Regions from separate parts of the Paenibacillus sp. J22P15 genome, predicted to be linked through region 2. Evidence: a T-box and tRNA genes for the amino acid it is inferred to sense, from the RefSeq annotation. Region 2 holds a T-box; the other holds one or more tRNA genes.
The links. The T-box of region 2 lies ahead of AC0YN6_RS10275 (valine--tRNA ligase). A T-box ahead of a tRNA ligase gene usually reads a tRNA of that ligase, here a tRNA-Val.

Region 1: it has a tRNA-Val gene. The T-box ahead of AC0YN6_RS10275 (valine--tRNA ligase) is inferred to sense a tRNA for this amino acid. The anticodon was not compared.

The regions. Positions count from the first base shown of each region.
Region 1 covers NZ_JBWDNT010000001.1:132,576-143,883, reverse strand. Annotated here, with positions in the region: gene AC0YN6_RS00670 (discoidin domain-containing protein) at 1-2,922, opposite strand, end outside; gene AC0YN6_RS00665 (helix-turn-helix domain-containing protein) at 3,723-4,607, shown strand; tRNA gene AC0YN6_RS00660 (tRNA-Val) at 5,531-5,603, opposite strand; gene AC0YN6_RS00655 (S-layer homology domain-containing protein) at 5,800-6,753, shown strand; gene AC0YN6_RS00650 (uracil-DNA glycosylase) at 6,816-7,508, opposite strand; gene AC0YN6_RS00645 (hypothetical protein) at 7,557-8,045, opposite strand; gene AC0YN6_RS00640 (RDD family protein) at 8,213-8,608, opposite strand; gene AC0YN6_RS00635 (RNase H family protein) at 8,900-9,415, shown strand; tRNA gene AC0YN6_RS00630 (tRNA-Leu) at 9,541-9,626, opposite strand; tRNA gene AC0YN6_RS00625 (tRNA-Leu) at 9,918-10,003, opposite strand; tRNA gene AC0YN6_RS00620 (tRNA-Ile) at 10,024-10,100, opposite strand; tRNA gene AC0YN6_RS00615 (tRNA-Met) at 10,138-10,214, opposite strand; gene AC0YN6_RS00610 (hypothetical protein) at 10,323-10,487, opposite strand; gene AC0YN6_RS00605 (2'-5' RNA ligase family protein) at 10,629-11,141, shown strand; gene AC0YN6_RS00600 (ABC transporter substrate-binding protein) at 11,208-11,308, opposite strand, start outside.
Region 2 covers NZ_JBWDNT010000003.1:412,681-423,988, reverse strand. Annotated here, with positions in the region: gene murC (UDP-N-acetylmuramate--L-alanine ligase) at 390-1,784, opposite strand; gene AC0YN6_RS10280 (bifunctional folylpolyglutamate synthase/dihydrofolate synthase) at 1,792-3,177, opposite strand; gene AC0YN6_RS10275 (valine--tRNA ligase) at 3,206-5,848, opposite strand; T-box leader at 5,905-6,145, opposite strand; gene AC0YN6_RS10270 (LysM peptidoglycan-binding domain-containing protein) at 6,266-7,582, opposite strand; gene AC0YN6_RS10265 (RluA family pseudouridine synthase) at 7,672-8,673, opposite strand; gene hemL (glutamate-1-semialdehyde 2,1-aminomutase) at 8,703-10,004, opposite strand; gene hemB (porphobilinogen synthase) at 10,009-11,007, opposite strand; gene cobA (uroporphyrinogen-III C-methyltransferase) at 11,026-11,308, opposite strand, start outside.

The DNA of each region.
Region 1 (11,308 bases), on a different contig from region 2:
TTGGCGCTTAAGATTATCGGTTACAATCTTGATAATCGTATCGATCGGATCCTCCTGCACGTTGGCCAGATCGATGATCAGACTATCGCCATTTTGTTCAAATGAGGTTACCGGAATATCCTCGTTTAGCCAAGAAACAGCTGTCACATGATCTTTAACTGGACTAATCGTTAATACCTTATTGGCAATCGCACCAAATCCTTTTTTGCTGTCAGGGCCTTTCATAATATGCAGGTAAATATTGTTGTCCCGATAGGTTGCATAGCCCCATTGCGGACCTCTCGTGCTGTTCGGGAAAGCAAATTTCTCATAGTTGCCTTTTCCGTCATCTTCGTAGCCATAGCCCGACAAGAAATACGGCATCGTACCCGTTGTAGACTCGTGTCTCTCCGGCTTGTCTACAGGCGCGAACCAATTTGCAAGCCCTTCACGAATATCGCTAAACTCTTGAATGGTTTTGGGGTAATTTGTTGCGACAACTTCCGGAGAATCCCAGTTCGTTCCGCGGAACATTAGTGGCATTTGGTCATTGTTGTCCACATATCCTCTGCCGGCATTCATGATCATTTCTTTAGCGACCAGACGGTAATCATCGCGTCTCGCATAGGATGACGGAGTGGTCTTGGTTTGAACAGGCTTCCACGGCTCCATAGTAGTACGTTTCACAAGATGATTGGCTGGTGCGTTTTCATAAATATGGCTTGCTTCGGCAGTTCTTAAGTCTGGGTCGCCGTACTCTTGGCCCCACGCGTTGGAGTTGATAATGATATCATTGCTATAATTTCGGACCATACTGAACATTACGTCATAATTGGAATTAGGCATTGCTTGCGGACCATCAAAGTAAAGGTAAGTCGGATCATAACGCAAAATAAGATCCTCAACATTTTGCACAAACACATCCGTAGACATATGCTGTAGACCGCCGCCCTCGGTTGCATAATACAAGCCAAATTTCATACCGTAACGTTTTATTGCTTCTTCAAACGGCTTGATGCCATCAATGACATTCCCATCTTCACCTTTTGGGTAATATAACTGTCGTTCATGCTTCGGATCGCTAAATTTTGAAGGCCAGTAATAATTTTGTTGTAGCGCTTCAACCGACACTAATGAATGCCCTTGTCGTTTTGCTCTCTCTGCCCATAAATCAACGGAATAATTAGGATCATTAAAATAGTCGTAGGTTACAATAGTGTGGCTTAACGCACTAACCCTACCTTCTTCGAACCATTTATTCGGACGCTCTTTGACTGTGATCATAAATTCCTTCACAGCTGTATTTCCATTCTTGTCACTTACTTGAACGGTGAATGGGTAATCTCCCGGTGCACTATTGATGCTGATAATGCCTTTATTGCTGTTCAAATCAACTCTTCCATTCACTAATCCATCTGCAATGGTACCATCCGGATTTAATTCCAAACCATCTGGCAGTTCACCATCTATAATACTCCAAGTATAACCAGGTGCACCTCCACTCGCCATAAATTGAAAAGCCGATGCGGCAACTCCGAATTTGTTACCTGATGTAGATTTATTCCAAACGTAAGGCCATTCCTTGTAACCAATCGGCATATTGTTGGTTGGAAAAGATGCATCCTCGCTCGCAATTCCTTGCGTAGCAATCGACAATGTTTCGCTTTCACCTGAAACGGAATAAGTAAGATTGTCAATTTTATTGCCATTGATATCCGTCACACGACCGTAGAATCCTAGATAAGATACATTCGCATCCTGCGCAATCGGAACGCCATTAGCATTCAGATCCTCGGTGAAGCTATGCTTTATCTGTAACAGGATTTTATTCCAGCCAGCTTTTAATTTAATGTTCGCTATTTTCATATCCTTCTGTACTTCAGCAGCTACTGATGGATTAGTTACCGCAATATCATTGACGAACAACCGGTTTACGCCGCTGGACCCAAACCTAAACTGAGCATTTTGTGCATTTGGGCTGTACACATAGGTATGCGCATACACGAACTTATTTTGTGTATCGATACCTTTTTTCACCGTGTAGTAGCCATATAAATCTTGGTAATCATCATAGTTTCTATTCCAAATCCGATCATCAAAATATTCCCAATTCCGATTGCCTTCACCGCTAGTCAAGGCTTCGCCGATTTTCGGTGTAATATGAGCTGTCGGTTCTGGATCTACGGTTTCAACAATCCCATCGCCGTCAAATACATTAACTTCAGTAAAACCTAGACCGACATTTTTCAAATTTTTCTGCCCGTCATGTACAATCAACAGTTCAACCTTTGAAACATTGTTCACAACCTGTTCAAGCGTTACTACACCAGGGTTCTTTCCCAATGGATCGATATTTGTGATTGTACCCGTCCCGAGCACTTCATTATTTGCACCCTTTAGCGTGTAATTCACCTTCTGAACATCCGATGTATTGGCCGGCCAACCTTGACTATGTCGGTCAAACACCTCAATTTGTTTCACTTTGATCGGCTGATTCCAAGATAAATATAACGTCGGTGTAGGATCCCAATTCGGCCAAGAAGTTGGTGCACCGCCTGTATCATGCATTTGTGAAATCCACTCCGTATTCTTATCGCCGTCAATAGCAAACTTTGGCAACTTTGAAGCGGAATCTGTTCCACCTGGGAAAGCATCAGGGCCAGTTTTCCAAGTGGAGCTTGAAGTCGCTGCAGCCGTTCTAGCCCAGTTTCCATCTATTGGTCTCGGGTCCTCAAGGACAACTGTTCCATACATTTCATCTGCAACTGCCGTATCATAGGGCCCCGCTAACAGCCAGCTATTAATAAACGGAGCATTTCCTGATGCCTGCTGTGCATCTACCCGAGGAGCATTGGGTCCAAAAGTGAAAATTCCTGCTATCATGGATAACGCTACGCCTAAAGAGACTACTTTCTTCACACGCTTATTCAGTTTCAGCTTCATTTTCAATCCCTCTTTTCATATTCATGGTTAACCTACTTTTCCGCATAATGGTTCTCCGATTTGTCCAATCACCTCTATTACTGATATGATTTGTAACACTCCCCCTAAGAAAACGCTTGCAGAAACAGTGAAGACAGCTCCGTTTTCAACCTGATACACAAAAACGGTGAACGGACTCTGACATGCCCTCGATTCCGCCTCGCTGTCTTTTTTTTGCCGCACTCGGTGAGCATGATTGAGAGAATACCTAAAGCGATTTCGTCATCTTTTCATCGTCTGGCCTCCATATGTTCTTAATGATATATGCTTAACGGGCCGAAACCCGATAAAGCCGAGCCTTAGCTTCTTGATGGACTGCAACAGGAACCGAAAGCGCTTTCTTTAAAATGTTGTACTCTATGTCATTATGGGGGATTCTTCCACATAGGACTGCGCAGGAAATTCGAATCTCCGTTTCCGATAGTTCGTTGGCTTTCGCATCAACATGATCGATTGTGCATATAAAGCCCGTATCCTTCTGGATATAGACTCCCGGACCTCCAAGCTGGTCAGCATCATCGACACTTCGGCAGACCCAAACCATGATCGCCGATTTCCGCTACGTTAACTTTCTTATGCATATTAAGTTCCTCCCTCTACACGCCTGTAATATTTTGAATTTGAATGGCACAGAAACAATTAATCATCGATAAGGAATGTCTTGATTTTACTGCTTTATTAAACTTAATCTTACTGATAAAATAATTAATGTACATGAATACTCTTGCGATTTACCTGTAATATATTGCTGTCATTCTTTTATGAAGAAAGGCTTGATAATAATGTACTTTTATGGTGGATCAGTGCAGGAGGATAATCTTTACCTGGGACACAGACAATTATCAACACCGTATTACATTAATTGCTGCGGGTATGCGAAGATTGATGATTATGATGGGTCTTTAAATAGAACAAGAATAGATTTTTATTTGATTTATTTAATCAACGGTGCTGGCCATTATATTACAGAAAACGGCGCTATAACCGCGAAGGCCGGCAGCATAATCATATACAGACCTGACGAGCAACAGCATTTCTATTATAAATCCATTGAAAAAGCGGAGCTTTATTGGATTCATTTCACCGGTGGCCAGGTTGAAAGTTTGATGACTGAATTGAATTTTACCGGCAGTCATTTTTTTCAGGTGGGAATACATTCGGAATTTATAGAGCTATTCGAAAATATCATTCATGAGCTGCAGATTAAAAAGCCTTGTTACCAACAGTTGAGTATAAGCTATCTGCTACAGCTGTTGTCTTCCTTTTCCCGGGATGCAGACGCTTTAAGGAACGGCAAAAAAGTACATGGAAATAGCTATCTTGAAAATGTAATCAAGGTTATGAATGAAGAATTTCAGAAGGGGCATGAAATGGAATATTACGCTACAATGAGCGAATTAAGCATTTTTCAATTTATTAGAAACTTCAAAAAGCATACAGGGTATTCTCCGGCCAAATACATAGAAAAGCTAAGAATTGCAAAGGCCAAGGAGCTTTTACATGATTCAAGTCTCTCTATAACTGAGATTTCGGCAATTGTCGGCTATAATGATCCCTTTTATTTCAGCAAAGTTTTTAAGAAAACATCCGGCATAACCCCATCTGAATTCAGAAGCACATCAATACATCGAGATTTTACAAGTTGAATTTTTTAAGAGTCCGCACAGATCATGATACGAGGCTGGCACCTTAAGGTTATGGATAAGGATTTTAACTATCGCAAAATGGTTGAACTCGTCCAAAAAAGGAGAACAGCAGGAAATCGAGATCACTCCTTGTTAAATTTTGTAACTCTAGTAGCAATAGTTAAGCGTTTGATGTGATCTCCAGCTTTTCCCCTGCTCCGCACCGGACGTGCTAGTTTACCAGCATCCGGCGCTCTATCTAATAAAAAAATACTAGATTATTAGTTCCCCGTTACTCATCGTTTTATAGACAGAGAGTTATCACCGTATAGAAAAAAACCAGTCCCTGAAACGGACTGGTTTACGCTGCGTTCATTCAACTATCGTTTCCCGTTAGTTCAATCTAAGCTCCTCGTTATAATTCACTTACCATAGTCACGATAAACCCTGATTCATAATTATGGTTGAATGTGATTTTATACTTCTCAACCTTCTTGTCTTTTTTATTGTCTATAACTCTTTGAACTGTTGCCAAAACATCTAATTCGTAAAAACCTCCCTCGACTTTTCTCATATCCGTTACTTGAAATGGGTCAAACCAGTAGACGTATTCTTTTCCTGTCTTCAAGTACCGTTTTTCTTGAAGGGCTAGTAATATCCTTCTTTACAATTCTGTTGTTAACATACGTTCTATTTTCATGCGGATGAGCAGCACTTGCTGACTGAGTCGATAATATAGCCCCAATGAAAAGGACTAGAATGAAACTCCACTTTTTACTCATAAATACAATCACCCACACCTATTTATTCTCATTCTGAGCGGGGAGTATGTAAGTTAAGTCGTTAAATTTAACTAAATCCCGAACAACTTCATATTAAAAAACGGGTAAAAAAAAAACCAGAAACTCCTTGTTACATAAGGGGTTTCTGGTTTTTAAATTGTATGATCTGAACAGGGTTCGAACCTGTGACCCCTACCCTGTCAAGATAGTGCTCTCCCAGCTGAGCTACCAGATCATGTTATCGACAATTAATAATATAACAGGATAAACAAACCAAGTCAATACTTTTCCTAACTTTTATTGTTGTCTCCCGCTCCTATTTCGACGTCTTCACCAGGATCGAATAGGCCATAATAATTGTATACGAATTGCAACAATTTGTTAAAGATTGACGTCAAATAAGCAAATAAAAGAAAAGAAGAGGTGACCGTATGAAAAAACGCATGATACTGATAATGACACTAGTTGCGATGATGCTCTTTACGCTGGGACAATCCGTTTGGGCTTTCAAGGATGTCAAAAATGATATAAACGAGCAAAAAATTAACGAGCTAAAGAAGCTGGGAATACTTAGCGGCGATAAACATGATAAGTTTAACCCGAAGGGTAAGCTCACTTATGCAGAAGGCGTTACTTTAATTGTGAAAGGGCTAGATATAAATATTGATCATATCCGTTTCATTAAGGAACCTAAAGCTAGCGACTATTTTACTAACCTCAAAGATGACGCATGGTACTCACAAGCTTTTATTATTGCGAATCTGAACGGACTAGAGATTCCAAAAACGGTCAAAGCTAACGACGTTATGACTCGTGAGCAATTCGCTCATCACCTGTTCAAAGCGATGATGACCAAAGGTGACTTTGCCTATATTAAAATGTTCATACAGATAGAAGATGCTGCTGACGTTAATGATACGTATATGCATAGCATTCAAAAGCTCCTCATTAGCAAAGTTATCACTTTGGATAGCTCAAACAAGTTTTACCCTAAAAAAGCACTACTACGCAGTGATGCAGCAGGATGGCTTTATAATGCCATTACATTTGTAAAGGAGACGACTCCTATTCCAGATCAACCCGACCAGCCGAGCCTTGACCTCAAACTTTCTATAGAAGCAGTGAGTCCAGCTATCAATAAAGTAACCATTAGTACACAAGTACCACATCCAGGCTACGGCATCCGAATTGCTTCTATTGGTTTTGAAGGAGATCAAGCTATTATTTATGTAGAAACCGTGTTGCCTGACCCTGATAAAATGTACCCTCAGGTCATTAGCGATGCATCTGCTTCCACGTATGTTGATTCAAAACTAAAACCGGTGCTTCCTCAAACGATGAATTCAAGCGGGTCGTCGACAGGCACACCAATCATCACAGAATAAAAAACTAAAAAAAGCTTCTCTATCTGTCTAAGTTATCTTTCAGACAGTAGAGAAGCCTTTTTCTATTTGATTTCAAGCTCGTTCAGCTTAGGAATCGTCCAGTCGATAGCGTCGCTCCCAATTGTCTCTAGAAAAGCGTTTGCCCTTGTGAACGGTTTGCTCCCAAAAAAACCTTTACGAGCTGCAAACGGGCTCGGGTGCGGTGAAATAATAACGTGATGCTTGTCCGCATCAATTTGATTCACTTTCTCCTCCGCGTTCTTCCCCCAAAGGATGAACACTACCGGCTTGTCCCTGTCGTTTAAAGCCGCAATAATCGCATCGGTAAATCGTTCCCATCCCATTCCTTGATGAGAATTCGGATTTCCACCCTCCACTGTCAGCACTGTATTTAGAAGCAGCACACCTTGCTGAGCCCATGCAAGCAAGCTTCCGTGATCTGGTATTTCCGCCCCTACATCAGCTTCTAGCTCTTTGTAAATATTTTTAAGAGAAGGCGGTATCTTCACTCCCGGCTGCACAGAGAAGCTAAGCCCATGCGCCTGATTAGGACCATGATAGGGATCTTGTCCTAAAATGACCACTTTGGTTTGTTCATACGATGTATGATGAAGTGCGTTATAAATATTTTGCTGTTCCGGGTAAACCGTCACCGTCTTATATTTTTCTTCCAGCATAGCTAACAGCTCTTGCATATAAGGAGCGGCAAGCTCCATTTCCAACTTTTGCGACCAATCGTTTGTCAAACTAATCATCACAGATAATATCCCCTAGTTAAACATTTTCGAGCAAGCACAACCCCATTAATTCTGCTTATCGAACCAATTAAAAAAGAATTGATGAATATACTGTCCAGCTAATAAATAAGGAACTGTTTCTTCTTCTACAAACGAATCTCTCCCTTTAATGCTAAAATACAGCCATAAAGCGATCCCCTCAGTGAATGATTCTGGTTGATATTGCCCATCCTTCAATAGACCTGAGATCGTACCCATACAATCTTCAATGGCCGCCTCACCTTCAGAATGATGCGCTTGGAGCTTTATGTTCAAATAGGAATATACATACGGAAACTCCTTGCTTCCAGCTAGAGAGGTGCTGTAAAGCGCTGTAGCGATCACTGCTGCCATGATACCCGTTTTCCACTGTTCAGCTTTGTCTGTTAATGAAATATCATCCTTAAACCTTTCGAGAAGGTCATTATACAGTGTATCCTTTAAGGAAAAAACCTCAACATATAATCGGCGTGCGTTTTGCCTAAGTAAAGTCTCTTCGTTCTCGTTCTGCTTCATCCAACCACCTGCTTCCTTTATTGCTCAGGCATATCATTTCAACTCTTAGTTTACTTCATTCAAAATAGAGAATGCAAAAATGTTCACGAATCAATCCTCTGTATTGTATTTCTCAGGCAAATAAAAAAAGCCCGCTGCGTTTCATCGCAACGAGCATATTAGGAAACTTAATCAGAATGCACCACTTCTGTTCCTGCAATAAAATCATGAATAGCTCGTTTATCCTCTCGTAACCCAACCATAAATGCGCTGACGATAGCCCCTATCCCCAAAGTTACAGCATAGACGAGTCCTCCGACAACATTACGCAATAACATCGTTCCTAACCCAGGGGGCGAACCATCTAGTTTTCGAATCTGCACGCTGCATATCCGCTTACCAATAGTGTATCCCCTCCAAAATACCGGAAGCAACAACGAATAGAGAAAAGAAATGGCGTCTGTGAAAAAATCCCTTCCCTCATCTCCTCCAGTAATCAACAACGAAATAACAAATAACGGAATACCTACAATGATTCCATCCAATAGTGAAGCACCTAATCGAATCCAAAATCCTGCATTCATGTATTAATCCCTCCTCATAGCCTGCGAATAACATTGCACCTGCATTGGGGTCCTTTATCAATAAAACTTACGCTCATTAAATCAGATGTATGCCATAAATAACAATTGCGTGAATAGACATTATCCGCATTATCCGCTCGCTTCCTGCTCTCATTTTCGTCCCTACTAAACACTAAAAACTTTTTTTGCGCTTATTCTAAACCTTAATTGGGAATATTGAATATGATATGCGCTGTTCAACCGTCATTTTCTCGTACCCATTACTAATCTCATTAAGGAAGGTTCGAATTCATGGATCCTACAACGGACTTATTAATAAAAAAAGCATATGCCGATCCCAGGCTAAGACAAAATATTTTTAACAAAGGTATAATCTACTTGTATTGCGATTACTCAGGTTTCTTCACGCAAAGCAATCATGGTATCGCTTGCTGCCTTGTTTACAACCAAACGATCCGCGTTACCGGTGAAAAGCTGTTAATTAACCATGATGGAGGTTCAAATTACGGCGAGCTGCTAGCTATCAAATATAGTCTAGCAATACTCTCCAAGGCATTAACTGAACATCAACCAAAAGTTGCTATCATCTACACGGATTATAGCTTTATTACAAAAATTTTAAAACAAAACGCCTGTTCACATCCGAATTATAAAATGGCAAGAGCTGAAATATTGGCTTCTCTTGATCATTTGAAAACGATGTTCCCTACAATTGAAGTTAGAATACGCTACATAAGTAAACATAAAAAAAACAACTCGTTTCACAGGCTCGCTCATAATGCTGCCAGACAAGCTGCTCAGACATAAGTGCAACGTATATCAACAAAAAGACTCCTTCTCGTCTCTTGCTTATAGCAAGTGTTGAAAAGGAGTCTCTTTGTATCTCTTATGTACTTCGTGAAAACCGTTGAACATGCAAGGTTTTCTAGGTATGCCGAGGACGGGAATCGAACCCGTACGGTGGTCACCCACCGCAGGATTTTAAGTCCTGTGCGTCTGCCAGTTCCGCCACCCCGGCGCAAAAATAATGAACTGTTTATTAGAAGCAGATATTATCATATCATATTAAGGATACCTTAGCAATAGCATTTACAAAATATATTCGACAGTACGGGATAGACATGAATGCAGCCGATAACCCTCAAAAAACTCAGAGAAAAACCTCCTTCAGTTGTACCTGATTTAGTCAGATACTAGAAAGGAGGTTTATCATCTTCTATTGAATCCTATGTGACTAATTAAAGCGCACAAGATTCAAATAGATTATGTACTTCGTGAAAACTATTGAATCATCAAAGTTTTCTAGGTATGCCGAGGACGGGAATCGAACCCGTACGGTGGTCACCCACCGCAGGATTTTAAGTCCTGTGCGTCTGCCAGTTCCGCCACCCCGGCATAATGTAAGGTTTTGCTTATGGTGGGCCCTGAGGGACTCGAACCCCCGACCAATCGGTTATGAGCCGACCGCTCTAACCAACTGAGCTAAGGGCCCTCGAAAACCGTATATTTCTACGTGTTCATCGAAAGGTTGGTTGCGGGGGCAGGATTTGAACCTGCGGCCTTCGGGTTATGAGCCCGACGAGCTACCGGGCTGCTCCACCCCGCGACGTATTTCCATTTGAGCAAAGCCAGTTGAATTGGCGACATAAAATAATATACTATATACGCATGTTTTAAGTCAAGCAAAATATACTAATTTATTTTTTTTATTTTTTCAAGGTATAAACCTCACGCCGTAGCGGCCTTTTCGGGATCGAAATACCTCCACCTCATGTGGTGTTTCGTAGCCGTACATCCAACCATCATTCTCCATTCTTCTGACCAAACAACCAGCTTGAAATTTTGTCTCGTACAGTCGAACCCAATATACCCATTTCATGTAATCCCTCCGCTATTATATAGGATAAGCAACAGGATTGTCGCTCCAATAAGTGCTGTATACATTAGAATACCCCAAAATTGGGATGATACATTCAAATGGGGTATACTCAAAATAGGTCATTTCAAAGGAGCTGAAGCCATGTTATATGGAATTGTAGTTTTTCCCGAAAAGCATGTACAGGACATCGCTAACAGCTGGCGAAGACGCCATGATCCTCATTACGCTGCCATCCCTGCTCATCTGACAGTGAAAGAAGCTGTCAATTGGTCAGACGAAGAGCTTCAACAGGCAGTCATCCATTTAGAGGAAGTGACGTCTAAACTGCCTGCTTTCTCTGTCCATTTGAACCGCGTTTCCAGCTTTTATCCCGTAAGCAATGTGCTCTATTTAGCGCTCCACGAACCTGCATCCATGCAGAAGCTGCACGAGAGTGTATGCAGCGGTCCATTAACAAATGGAGAATCTAAATATGTCTACACACCTCATGTCACCATCGGGCAAGAGCTCTCCGACGACGAACTGCACGATTTATATGGTAATCTGAGAATGCAGTCCATTGACCTCACATCCAAAATTGACCGCATACATTTACTATATCAGACCGATAACGGCGCTTGGACCGCCTACCAGTCATTTCTCTTGCGAGGTTAGACAAATATAAGGAAAAAGCCCGCAAACGACGCACAGGTCGATTACGGGCTTTTTCCTTATAACTGGTTATCTAGGCATTGGCATGATTTCGACACCGCCGTCGGTGCCTCCACCAGTAGGATTATTTTTAATTCTCTCCAGCACTGCGTTACCGCGTGTCTCCCACT
Region 2 (11,308 bases):
AGTTTAGGGGCACGCGTAAAGTTGTGTTAGATTAATTAAAAGGTGGCTATAGAGGACTTGTTACTTTTTATGTAGAGTAGGTGTGGGAGAATGCCTGAGCTCGTATGCTGCAACTCACCTCCCAGGACCAGTAACTTATTTACTTTGCTACGTTGCAGTTTCTACAACAGAATCACCTTCACACCAGCCTCAATCGCTCTACGTTGTAGTTTCTGCAGTAGAATTAGCTCGTTTAACCTCATATCGCTCTTTGAGGACTATTTCTAATGCATTTCTGCAATGTAGCAGCCTATGCCGAGTACCATGTCAGGTTTCTGTTGCACTTTCTACAACGTAGAAACTACAAAATGCCCGGTGATTCCACGATGGAACCGCCGGGCATTAGCTGCTTACTGGTTTGTTTTCAACGATTTGGCTAACGAATCCGCTACCTTCCAAATGTCGCCTGCTCCCATTGTGATAACAAGATCGCCAGGTGCGACCCGTTCAGTCAAGTATACAAGCACTTCTTCCTTGGTTGGAATATACTCGGTGTTCGCATTGCTGTTACTCTGAATCAGCTCTACTAGCTTGCGAGATGTCACACCCTCGATTTGAAGCTCGCCCGCTGGCGAGTAAATATCGGTAATGATTACCTCGTCAGCCTCAGGGAATGCGCGGCTGAATTGTTCGAATAAGAAAAACGTCCGCGTATAACGCTGCGGCTGAAACACTGCAATAATGCGTTTACCTGTCGCTTTGGCAGCGCTGATCGTTGCTCTGATCTCCGTCGGATGATGGGCATAGTCGTCAATGACCAAAATATCGTTAACTTCCCCAAGCACCTGAAAGCGGCGTTTTGCGCCTATAAAGGATTTAATAGCAACAGCAACCTTATCAAAGGACAAGCCTGCTTCAAGACAAGTAATAACAGTTGCCATGGCATTGTACACATTATGAAGTCCTGGAACAGATAGCTCCACTTCTCCAAGCAATGCACCTTTATGCATCATCGTAAAGGATACCTTACGGTCGCCGAGCACGATGTTCTCAGCTTTATAGTCTGCATCGCTGTCAATGCCATAAGTCACCAGCTGCGATGAATGAATATTTCCATTATATACTTGCGGTATCAGCTCGTTAACCGTCTCGTCATCCGCGCATACTATTGCCTTTCCGTCCTCTTTCACCTGCTGCAAAAACTGTACATAGGCAGCCTTCAGCTTGCCGAAATCGCCATCATAATTTTCAAGATGATCCGGCTCTATATTCGTCACGATAGCTAGCGTAGGGTGATAGTGGAGGAATGAGCCATCGCTCTCGTCCGCTTCCGCTACGACGTACTCGCCTTTGCCTGCTTTTGCGTTTGTGCCTACATTAACGATTTCGCCACCGATAATATAGGTTGGATCTGCATCACATGACTCCATAACAAGTGCGATCATGGAAGATGTTGTCGTCTTGCCATGAGCGCCGGCTACCGCGATTCCTTTGCCTGCATTCATCAATCTAGCCAGCATTTGTGATCTGTGCAAAACAGGAATGTTAAGATCCTCTGCTGCTTTACGCTCTACGTTATCCTTAGATAGCGCAGTGGAGTAAACGACCAGATCCGCACCCTTCACATGCTCCGGCTGATGTCCGATATAAATGCTGGCACCATTTGCTGCAAGCTTCTCTGTTAATTCTTGACGTGCTACATCGGATCCAGTCACCTTATAGCCCATTTCCAGCATTACGCGGGCAATGGCACTCATTCCGTAACCGCCGATTCCGATGAAATGAACGTGTTCTGCCGTATTCAAAGACGGTTCACCAACCTTTTTCAGAATCCGAGTCATACAAAATACGGGAGCGAACGTCAGCAATTAAATAAAGCGTGCCTGTCACGACTCCTAGATCTGTTTCCCCGGTTAACTGTTGTAGTTTTTGTAATGCTGCTTGCCAGTTCTGTTCAACTACAAGCTCGAAAGCGTATTTATCTGGCTGTTGCTGACGCATTTCACGTATCAAATCAGCCAAAGCTGGAGCATCTTTTTTCATCCGAAAATCAGGCTCGGTCACAATAAGCGTATCCACTATTGGCAGTATATGCTTAAGAACATCCTGATGATTCTTATTCTCCAGCATACCCATCATAAGATGTAAACGATCATACTTATACGTATTTTTTAAAGCGTCCGCGAGTGATTCTGCACCTTCTGGATTGTGTGCGCCATCGATCAAAATACGAGGCTGCTGCGACACCATCTCAAGACGGCCAGGCCATGCAGCTTTCTGCAGCCCTTCCGCTAGAATCTCGTCCTCAACAACAAGCGCATTGTATTGGCGGAGCACCTCAAGAGTCATGACAGCAACAGCTGCGTTAGTCCGTTGATGTGCGCCGTTAAGCGATATCGTTAAAGGCTCAATGCTGCGGAATAAATTATCAAAGCGGAATGTTTGTTCATCCTCACGAACCGACAACGCCGTTTCATGGAACTGTTCACCTAGCAAATAAAGCGTGCTTTTCTTCTCAGCAGCAACCTGTTTGATAACCTCAATGGCTTCTGGCTGTGCAACCGCACTGACGACTGGAATGCCTGCTTTAATAATGCCCGCCTTTTCGCTCGCAACAGCAGCAATCGTATCGCCCAGCCGATCCATATGATCATGTCCAATATTCGTAATCACCGTAACAACCGGTAGTACGATATTCGTCACATCAAGTCTTCCGCCAAGTCCTGTCTCCCACACCACATAATCAGGATAAGTAACTTTAGCATAAAAAAGAATGGCTAACGCTGTAGATACCTCAAACATTGTTGGTGAGCCTAGCTCAGTCAAAGCAAGCTCCTCAACATGAGGCTTCAGCTCGTTGGCAAGCCTAAGTAGTGTCTCTTCTTCGATATCGACGCCGTTATATTGAAAACGATTCGTGAATTTTGTTATATAGGGTGAAGTAAACGTACCTACATCATATCCGCTGCGCAGCAAAACGCTGGTTAAATAAGCACATGTTGATCCTTTACCATTCGTCCCAGCAATATGAATAAACTTTAGTCTGCGATGCGGATTTCCCAACATTTCCATCAGCTTTTCAATCCGCTCAAGCCCTGGGCGAATACCGAAAGGAATGAGCTCAGTAATCCAATTCACCGCTTCATGGTAGGATTGCAGCGGCCCTGCAGGCCGCTGCTCTATTTGTTGATTCGTCATTCAATCTTCCTTCTTCCGTTTTGCAGCGTTATCCGCGCAATTCCGCAATTCGAGCTAGTACTTTGTCGCGTTTATCTGCGTAATCATTCATTTTGGCGCGTTCCTCATCAATCACTTTAGCTGGCGCTTTTGCAACGAAACCTTCATTGCTGAGTTTCTTCTCAACCCGCTCCACTTCAGTATTCAGATGCTGATGTTCCTTCTCCAGACGTGCAATTTCCTGAGCAATATCGATCAAGCCAGCGAGCGGCAAGTAGATCTCAGCACCAGTAAGAATAGCAGTCATCGCTTTATCTGGCGCACTAATATGCAAACCTGTTTCGAGGCTTGAAGTTCCACAGAAACGCTTGATGAATTCTTCGTTACGGGACATAATAGCCGCTTCAAACTCACCAGCAGGCTTGATCAGCATTTCAATTTTTTTGCTCATTGGTACGTTTACTTCTGCACGGATATTACGTACTGATCGAATCATTTCCATTAGCAGTTCCATTTCCTTAACAGCATCTGGTGCTTCGAGAGCAGTGTCGTATACTGGCCATTCAGCCAAAGTAATCGTATCGCCGACATGCGGCAAATGCTGCCATATCTCTTCACTGATATAAGGCATGAACGGGTGAATGAGACGCTGTGTGCGGTCAAGCACATAAGCAAGTACGGATTGTGTTGCCTTTTTGGCTGCTTCATCCGTGCTGTAGAGACTAAGCTTAGCGAACTCAATATACCAGTCGCAGAGATCGTCCCAAATAAAATTATACAATAATCGGCCAGTTTCACCGAACTCATAGCTGTCAATTAGACGGGTTACATCACGAACCGTTTCATTAAGGCGGTGCAAAATCCAGCGATCCGCTGTGCCAAGATTGACCGTGATATCAATATCAGCTGCTTCAACGCCTTCAAGATTCATCAGCGCGAAGCGTGATGCGTTCCATATCTTGTTCGCAAAGTTGCGCGATTGCTCAACCTTCTCCCAGCGGAAACGCAAATCCTGTCCAGGGGTGCTGCTCGTCGAGATCATATAACGCATAGCATCTGCGCCATATTTCTCGATAACTTCGAGCGGATCAACACCGTTGCCCTTCGACTTCGACATCTTCTGGCCTTCGGAGTCACGAACAAGTCCATGCATCAGAACATCCTTAAACGGAGTCTGCTCCGTGAACTCAAGAGCTGTAAAGATCATCCGAGATACCCAGAAGTAAATGATGTCATAGCCCGTAACGAGTACATCCGTTGGATAATAACGTTTCAGATCATTCGTTTCATCCGGCCAGCCAAGTGTTGAGAACGGCCATAATGCGGAGCTGAACCAGGTATCAAGTACATCGTTATCTTGGCTCAGGTGATCGCCTTCCATATTTTCACGGGAAACATGCATTTCGCCTGTCGTCTCATCATACCAAGCCGGAATGCGATGACCCCACCATAGCTGCCTCGAAATACACCAGTCACGTACGTTTTCGATCCAGTGCAAATAAATCTTCTCGAATCTTTCCGGTACGAAGTTGACACCTTTGCCTGCCTTCTGTGCTGCAATCGCTGCTTCAGCCAGCGGCTTCATAGCAACGAACCACTGCGTAGACAAATATGGCTCAACAACGGCGCCGCTGCGCTCGCTGTGTCCAACTTGGTGTACATGATCCTCTATTTCTACGCATACGCCTTGCTCCTGCAAATCCTTAACGAGCTGTTTCCGGCAATCTGCGCGGTCGAGACCTTGATATGGGCCAGCTTCAGCATTCATTGTGCCTGTCTCATCCATCACAATAATCTGCGGCAGACTGTGACGCTCGCCAACTTCAAAGTCATTCGGATCATGTGCTGGCGTTATTTTCACAGCGCCTGAACCAAATTCCTTATCTACGTATTCATCCGCAATAATCGGGATTTCACGACCAACAATTGGAAGCACAATCATTTGCCCAATAAGGTGCTTGTAACGATCGTCTTCGGGATGAACCGCAACAGCTGTATCGCCTAACATCGTTTCTGGGCGAGTCGTCGCTACAGTAATGAAGCCCGATCCGTCCTTTAGAGGATATTTCAAGTGATACAAATGACCATTGATTTCCTTGTGCTCTACTTCAATATCTGAAAGAGCTGTTCGTGCAGTTGGGTCCCAGTTGATGATTTTTTTACCGCGATAAATCAAGCCCTTCTCATAGAGCTTTACGAAAACCTCGCGAACAGCCTTGGAAAGACCTTCATCCAGCGTGAACCGTTCTCTTGAATAATCAAGTGAAAGCCCCATCTTCGCCCATTGATCACGAATGGTATTTGCGTACTCATCCTTCCATTCCCATACCTTTTCAAGGAACGCTTCCCGTCCTAAGTCATAACGAGAAATACCTTGCTCGCGCAGCTTCTGCTCAACTCTTGTTTGAGTTGCGATACCTGCGTGGTCTGTTCCTGGCAGCCAAAGTGTGTCAAAGCCCTGCATCCGCTTCGTTCTAATTAAAATATCCTGTAGGGTAAAATCTAACGCATGCCCGATATGCAGCATTCCGGTAACGTTAGGAGGCGGGATGACAATCGTATACGTTTGCGCGTCCGGTCGTTTGCCTGCCTCAAAATATTTTCCCTGCATCCAGTAATCGTACCATTTCTGCTCAGCTGCCTTCGGATCATAGGTTGTCGGCATTGCAGTTGTCGTTTGATTTTCTGACATTCGTCCATCCTCCATAAATCGATCTACAAAAACAAAAAAAACCTACCGCCCTTATCATAAAGGACGAAAGGTTTAGCTTCCGTGGTACCACCTTTGTTCCATGCGAAATACATTCGCATGACACTCAAACAGATAACGGCTGCGGCCGGCCTGACTTCGGTTGAGCACATGTTGCTCCTACTTGGCTCAGGCAACTCCGGGGCGACTCGTAGCAGTCACTTCCTGCAGAACCTCTCAGCGTAACGGTTCCACTCTCTGAAGGCTTTGCTGCCTACTATTCCCCATCAATGTCGTTATAACGCATATATACCTTTAATCATACCTTTGTTGCTCATCTGAGTCAACCAAACAGATGTAAGAAATACCCCTATCGCTCAAATTTATGAGCAATAAGGGCATTTTCGTTCATATTGACCTCTACGGAATATACAGCAGCTGTCCTTCTGACACGCTTGAGTCATCCAAACGGTTATACATGACGATTTCTCTTGGGTTCATGCTGTAACGTAAAGCGATGACCTCAAGCGTCTCATCCCTCTGCACGATACACATCCGAATTTTACTGAACTCCTGATCCTCAGTACGTTTGCCAAGAAACAGTTTTTTCCATTCAATCTCATCGCCTGAAGCCTGTACCCTTGCTTCCTCATCAGCACGCTGCTGTGCAACAACTTGCTCAGCAGCCTCACGAGCCGCTTGCTCCCGACGACTGGTCTGCAGCAGTGTGAGTATACCCACATCTCCGGCCAAACCTGTACTATCTTGGGGCTGCTTATTCGTAATCGCGATACGAGGCTCTTGCTTTTCTTGCTCTGGTTCAGGCCTTTGCTCTGAAAAAGCCTCTGCAGGAGGAACAATTGATGCTATGGGAGCTATGGGAGATATGGGGGCTATGGAAGCATCACTCGCTTTAGGCTCTTCACGATCCTCATCCAATACATCTCCGCTTGCAACTTTCTCTGAAGAACCAGCGATAGAATCATTTGCAAACGGCGAAGATGTAGCTAACCATCCCTCATTACTTGATTGCTGGGAGGCTAACGATATTTCCCGTTCGTCCGATGGGATTTCTTCCGATTCTTCCTGTTGAGCAGGCGTTGCAAATAGCTGAGAAGAAGACCACCCTCCTTCTGATGCCGCGGAAGAGATCGTTACAGTTGCCTCCTCCGATTCATCCGATACATCCGGCTGCTGCTCGTAAGAGTTTTCCTCTTCTGCAGCAAATACAAGCTCTTCCGGTATGTATGGCTGTTCATTGGCAGCGTTTTGACCTTGAAAAAACTCCAAAGCTCGTTCATCATAGGTTTCCCTTTGATGGACGACAGTGAACGGTTCTTCTCGCCAAATGTCCTCATGCTCCACAAGGGGCTGAGCGGAAATACCACGTAAAGAAAGAACGCCAGTAATGTTTAACGTTCGGGCAGACAATAGATCGACGTCAAAATTATCAATTTCAATCGAAATATCATCCAGCCGTGAAATGCGGTTCATTGGCAGTGTTATCTCGACTGGTATCCAGTGCTCGAGAGTCAGCGAGTTCTCGGAATCACTTTGACTCCGATATACCCCGCTAAGCAGAAGCTGCCCTCTAAGCACAGCATGATCCCCTTGATCGATAACCTGAATACGGGGAACAAGCTCAATTTCCTCCAGCTCGTCAATTGCCGCAACATCATCGGGCAAGTGGACGCGCTCATACACATCAAAGCGTAATCCGTTCGTTTGATCCGTCACGCCTAAGTCCTCCCCTCTCATACTGAATGCTTGGTCTAACATTACATTCACTACTTATCTATATGGTAGGTTGGGCAAGAGCATGACTATCATTTTGATCGAAACTCCATGTTCGCAGAAAGCTGTGTCAGCCACTGCGGCCAAGGTGAAGCTGCTTCCATTAGCGACTCCGTCACCGGATGCGGGAAAATCAACTTTTCCCCGTGAAGTGCTTGGTGCTTCAGCATCTGAGTGTCGCCTCCATACAAGCCATCCCCGAGCAGCGGATGACCGATATGGCTTAAGTGTACTCGTATCTGATGTGTTCGTCCGGTCTCTAGCTTTACTCGTATTAAAGACAATCGCGCATTTGCTGCTACGACCTCGTAATGGCTAATTGCCAAATCTCCGTTATCTGAGACTCTGCGCTTTGCAGAGTGATGTCGATCCTTCCCAATAGGGGCATTTATCGTACCCGAAAGCTTTGACAGCCGACCTTGAACAACGGCCATATAGTGTCTATCGATTACTTTCGCTCTCATCGCTTCGTCTAGCTTCCACTGGGCTAAATCATTTTTCGCATACAAAACGGGACCCGAGGTATCATCATCAAGTCTATGAATATGTCTTACGTTCAGCGGGTCACCTTGACTCAGCAGATACCTTGCCGCTGCTTCATCCAATGTACCCTTTTGGCCAGGTGATGATCCGTGGACAGCCATACCGGCTGGTTTGTCGAACGCAATGCAAAAATCATCTTCATATAACACTTCGGGTATATTCGCCTTATGGTCCATACGTATATGTCGGTACAAAGCATCATTGCGCGGATCTACCGGCGGGAAGGCGAGCAGTTGAAGCAGCTCCCCATTCCACTGAATACCTCCAATCGAAAACAACCGATTAATCCACTTCTGCGGAAAAAAGGAACGGGCCAGCAGCCACTGCCGCACAAGGTGCGGATGACTGCCAGCCCGCGGCTGTGCAAGCTCCGGCGATGCTGCCGGATCCTTCTCCGAATCGGGATTAATGGCCTCAGAGGAGACGGAGCCAAGAGCCAGCCAATCCAGCTCCAGCCACTGTCCGTTCCTCTTCATTTGCCCATTAATCATTTCATATTCCTCCCAATCGTTCGCTTCGCTTACAATCGGCTAAATGCAATATCATGTGCTTCAATCGTTGCATCAATATCTTCATTCGTATGAACTCCAGAAACGAACATGCCTTCGAATTGTGAAGGAGCAATGCTGACACCGAGATCCAGCATCGAAGCAAAATATGCCTTAAACCGTTCCAAATCAGATGTTTTTGCCGTTTCGAAATTAATGACAAAAGTGTCTGTAAAGAACGGACACACCATCGATCCTACACGATTTATCGTGTTCGCAATACCGTGCTTGCGCGCATTCGCTTCAAAGCCAAGTTGCAACCGTACAGCTTGACGCTCCATGTGTTCGTAAACCTCAGGCGTAAGCAGACTCAAAGTCGCATAACCTGCCGCCATCGCAAGCGGATTGCCTGATAGTGTACCTGCCTGATAAATAGGTCCGCTCGGAGCAATCATCTCCATAAGCTCGCGTTTGCCGCCATAAGCGCCAACAGGCAAACCACCGCCGATTACTTTGCCGAAGCAAGTAAGATCCGGCTTGATATCATAAAGACCCTGCGCACAGCTATACCCTACGCGGAACCCTGTCATAACCTCGTCAAAAATAAGAACCGTACCATACTTCGTTGTTACATCACGCAACCCTTGCAGAAAACCAGGCAATGGAGGAACAACCCCCATGTTTCCAGCTACCGGTTCGACGATGACACATGCGATCTCCTCGCCGAACTTTTCGAAAGCAAGCTTTACCGATTCTATATCGTTGTAAGGGACTGTAATCGTATGCGAAGCCACATGCTCTGGAACACCCGGGCTGTCAGGCAAGCCAAGCGTCGCTACACCTGAACCTGCTTTGATGAGCAAGCTGTCGGCATGACCATGATAAGAGCCTTCAAATTTCAAAATTTTGCTTCTTTTCGTATATCCGCGAGCAAGTCTTAGTGCGCTCATCGTTGCTTCCGTACCTGAATTGACCATTCGAACGATATCAACGGAAGGAACCCGCTCGCAAACGAGCTCAGCCATTAACGTCTCCAGCTCCGTTGGGGCGCCAAAGCTTGTCCCCTTCTCCGCAGTGCGTTTTATCGCTTCGACCACTTCAGGGTGAGCATGTCCCATAATCAAAGGGCCCCACGAAGCTACATAGTCAATATAGCTGTTGCCATCGATATCATAGATACGGCTGCCTTGTCCCCGCTCCATATAGACAGGGTTTAAACCGACCGATTTGAATGCTCTAACTGGACTGTTTACTCCGCCTGGCATCACTTTTTTCGCTCTTTCGAATGCTTCAACCGAGCGTGCATCATTTCTTACGTTCGAATGATTACTCATCTGTCTACTCCTCCCCCTTCAACCAACGAGCGGCATCCTTCGCATGGTACGTGATGATTAGATCCGCACCAGCACGTTTCATGCCAAGTAAGGTTTCAAGGACAATGGCTTGCTCATTAATCCAACCATTAGCAGCCGCAGCCTTCACCATTGAATATTCAGCACTCACATTATAAGCAACAACAGGCAAATTATATTTGTCCTTAAGCAGTCTTACGATATCCAAATAAGCGAGAGCAGGCTTTACCATCAGCATGTCCGCACCTTCTGCAATATCTGACTCGGCTTCACGAAGCGCCTCGCGCACATTAGCAGGGTCCATCTGATAAGTCTTGCGGTCGCCGAACTGCGGAGCCGAATGTGCAGCATCACGGAATGGGCCATAGTAAGCAGATGAAAACTTAACAGAGTAAGACATAATCGGAACATCGCTAAAACCTGCATCATCAAGTCCTTCACGAATGGCAAGTACAAAGCCGTCCATCATATTAGAAGGGGCGATAATATCTGCGCCTGCTTCCGCCTGCGACACAGCAGTCTGTACGAGTAAATCTAAGGAGGAGTCGTTATCCACCTCAGCTGCGCCAGTTTCCTCATGCACGTGAACAATTCCGCAATGGCCGTGATCGGTGAATTGGCATAAGCAGGTATCTGCGACGACGACAAGTTCAGGTGCCCACTCTTTAACCGCTCTAATTGCTTGTTGAACGATTCCGTTTGCTTCATACGCCGAAGTACCAAGCGCATCCTTATGCTCTGGAAGTCCGAAGAGGAGCACGGATTGGATGCCTGCAGCTACAACTTCACGAATTTCTTGCTCCAAAAGATCCATCGATAAGTGATACACACCCGGCATTGATGGAATTTCCTCTTTTATATGCTCGCCATGAGTAACGAAGATCGGATAAATAAAATCATTTACACTTAGCACGGTTTCTCTTACCATGCTCCGAAGAGCAGATGTTTTGCGTAATCTGCGGTTTCTAACTGTTGGAAAACCTATCACTTCGTATTCCTCCTCTTACTTGCCTTGTAAGTTGTTTTGATTATAATCAACAATCGCCTGAAGCAGCGCCTCAAGCGTTGAATCTTCAGGCTCGATAGAAACCTTCAGACCTGCATCAGCGGCTGTCTTCGTTGTAAGGGGACCAATGCTTGCAATCGGAATATCAGCCAACAATTCTATAGGATTCGGTATCCCCTTGCGTCTCAGTACTTCGATTAAATTCGTTACTGTAGACGAGCTTGTGAATGTAATCATTTGAATCTCTTTCTCACGTATCCATTCAAGTGCCAGCTCATCC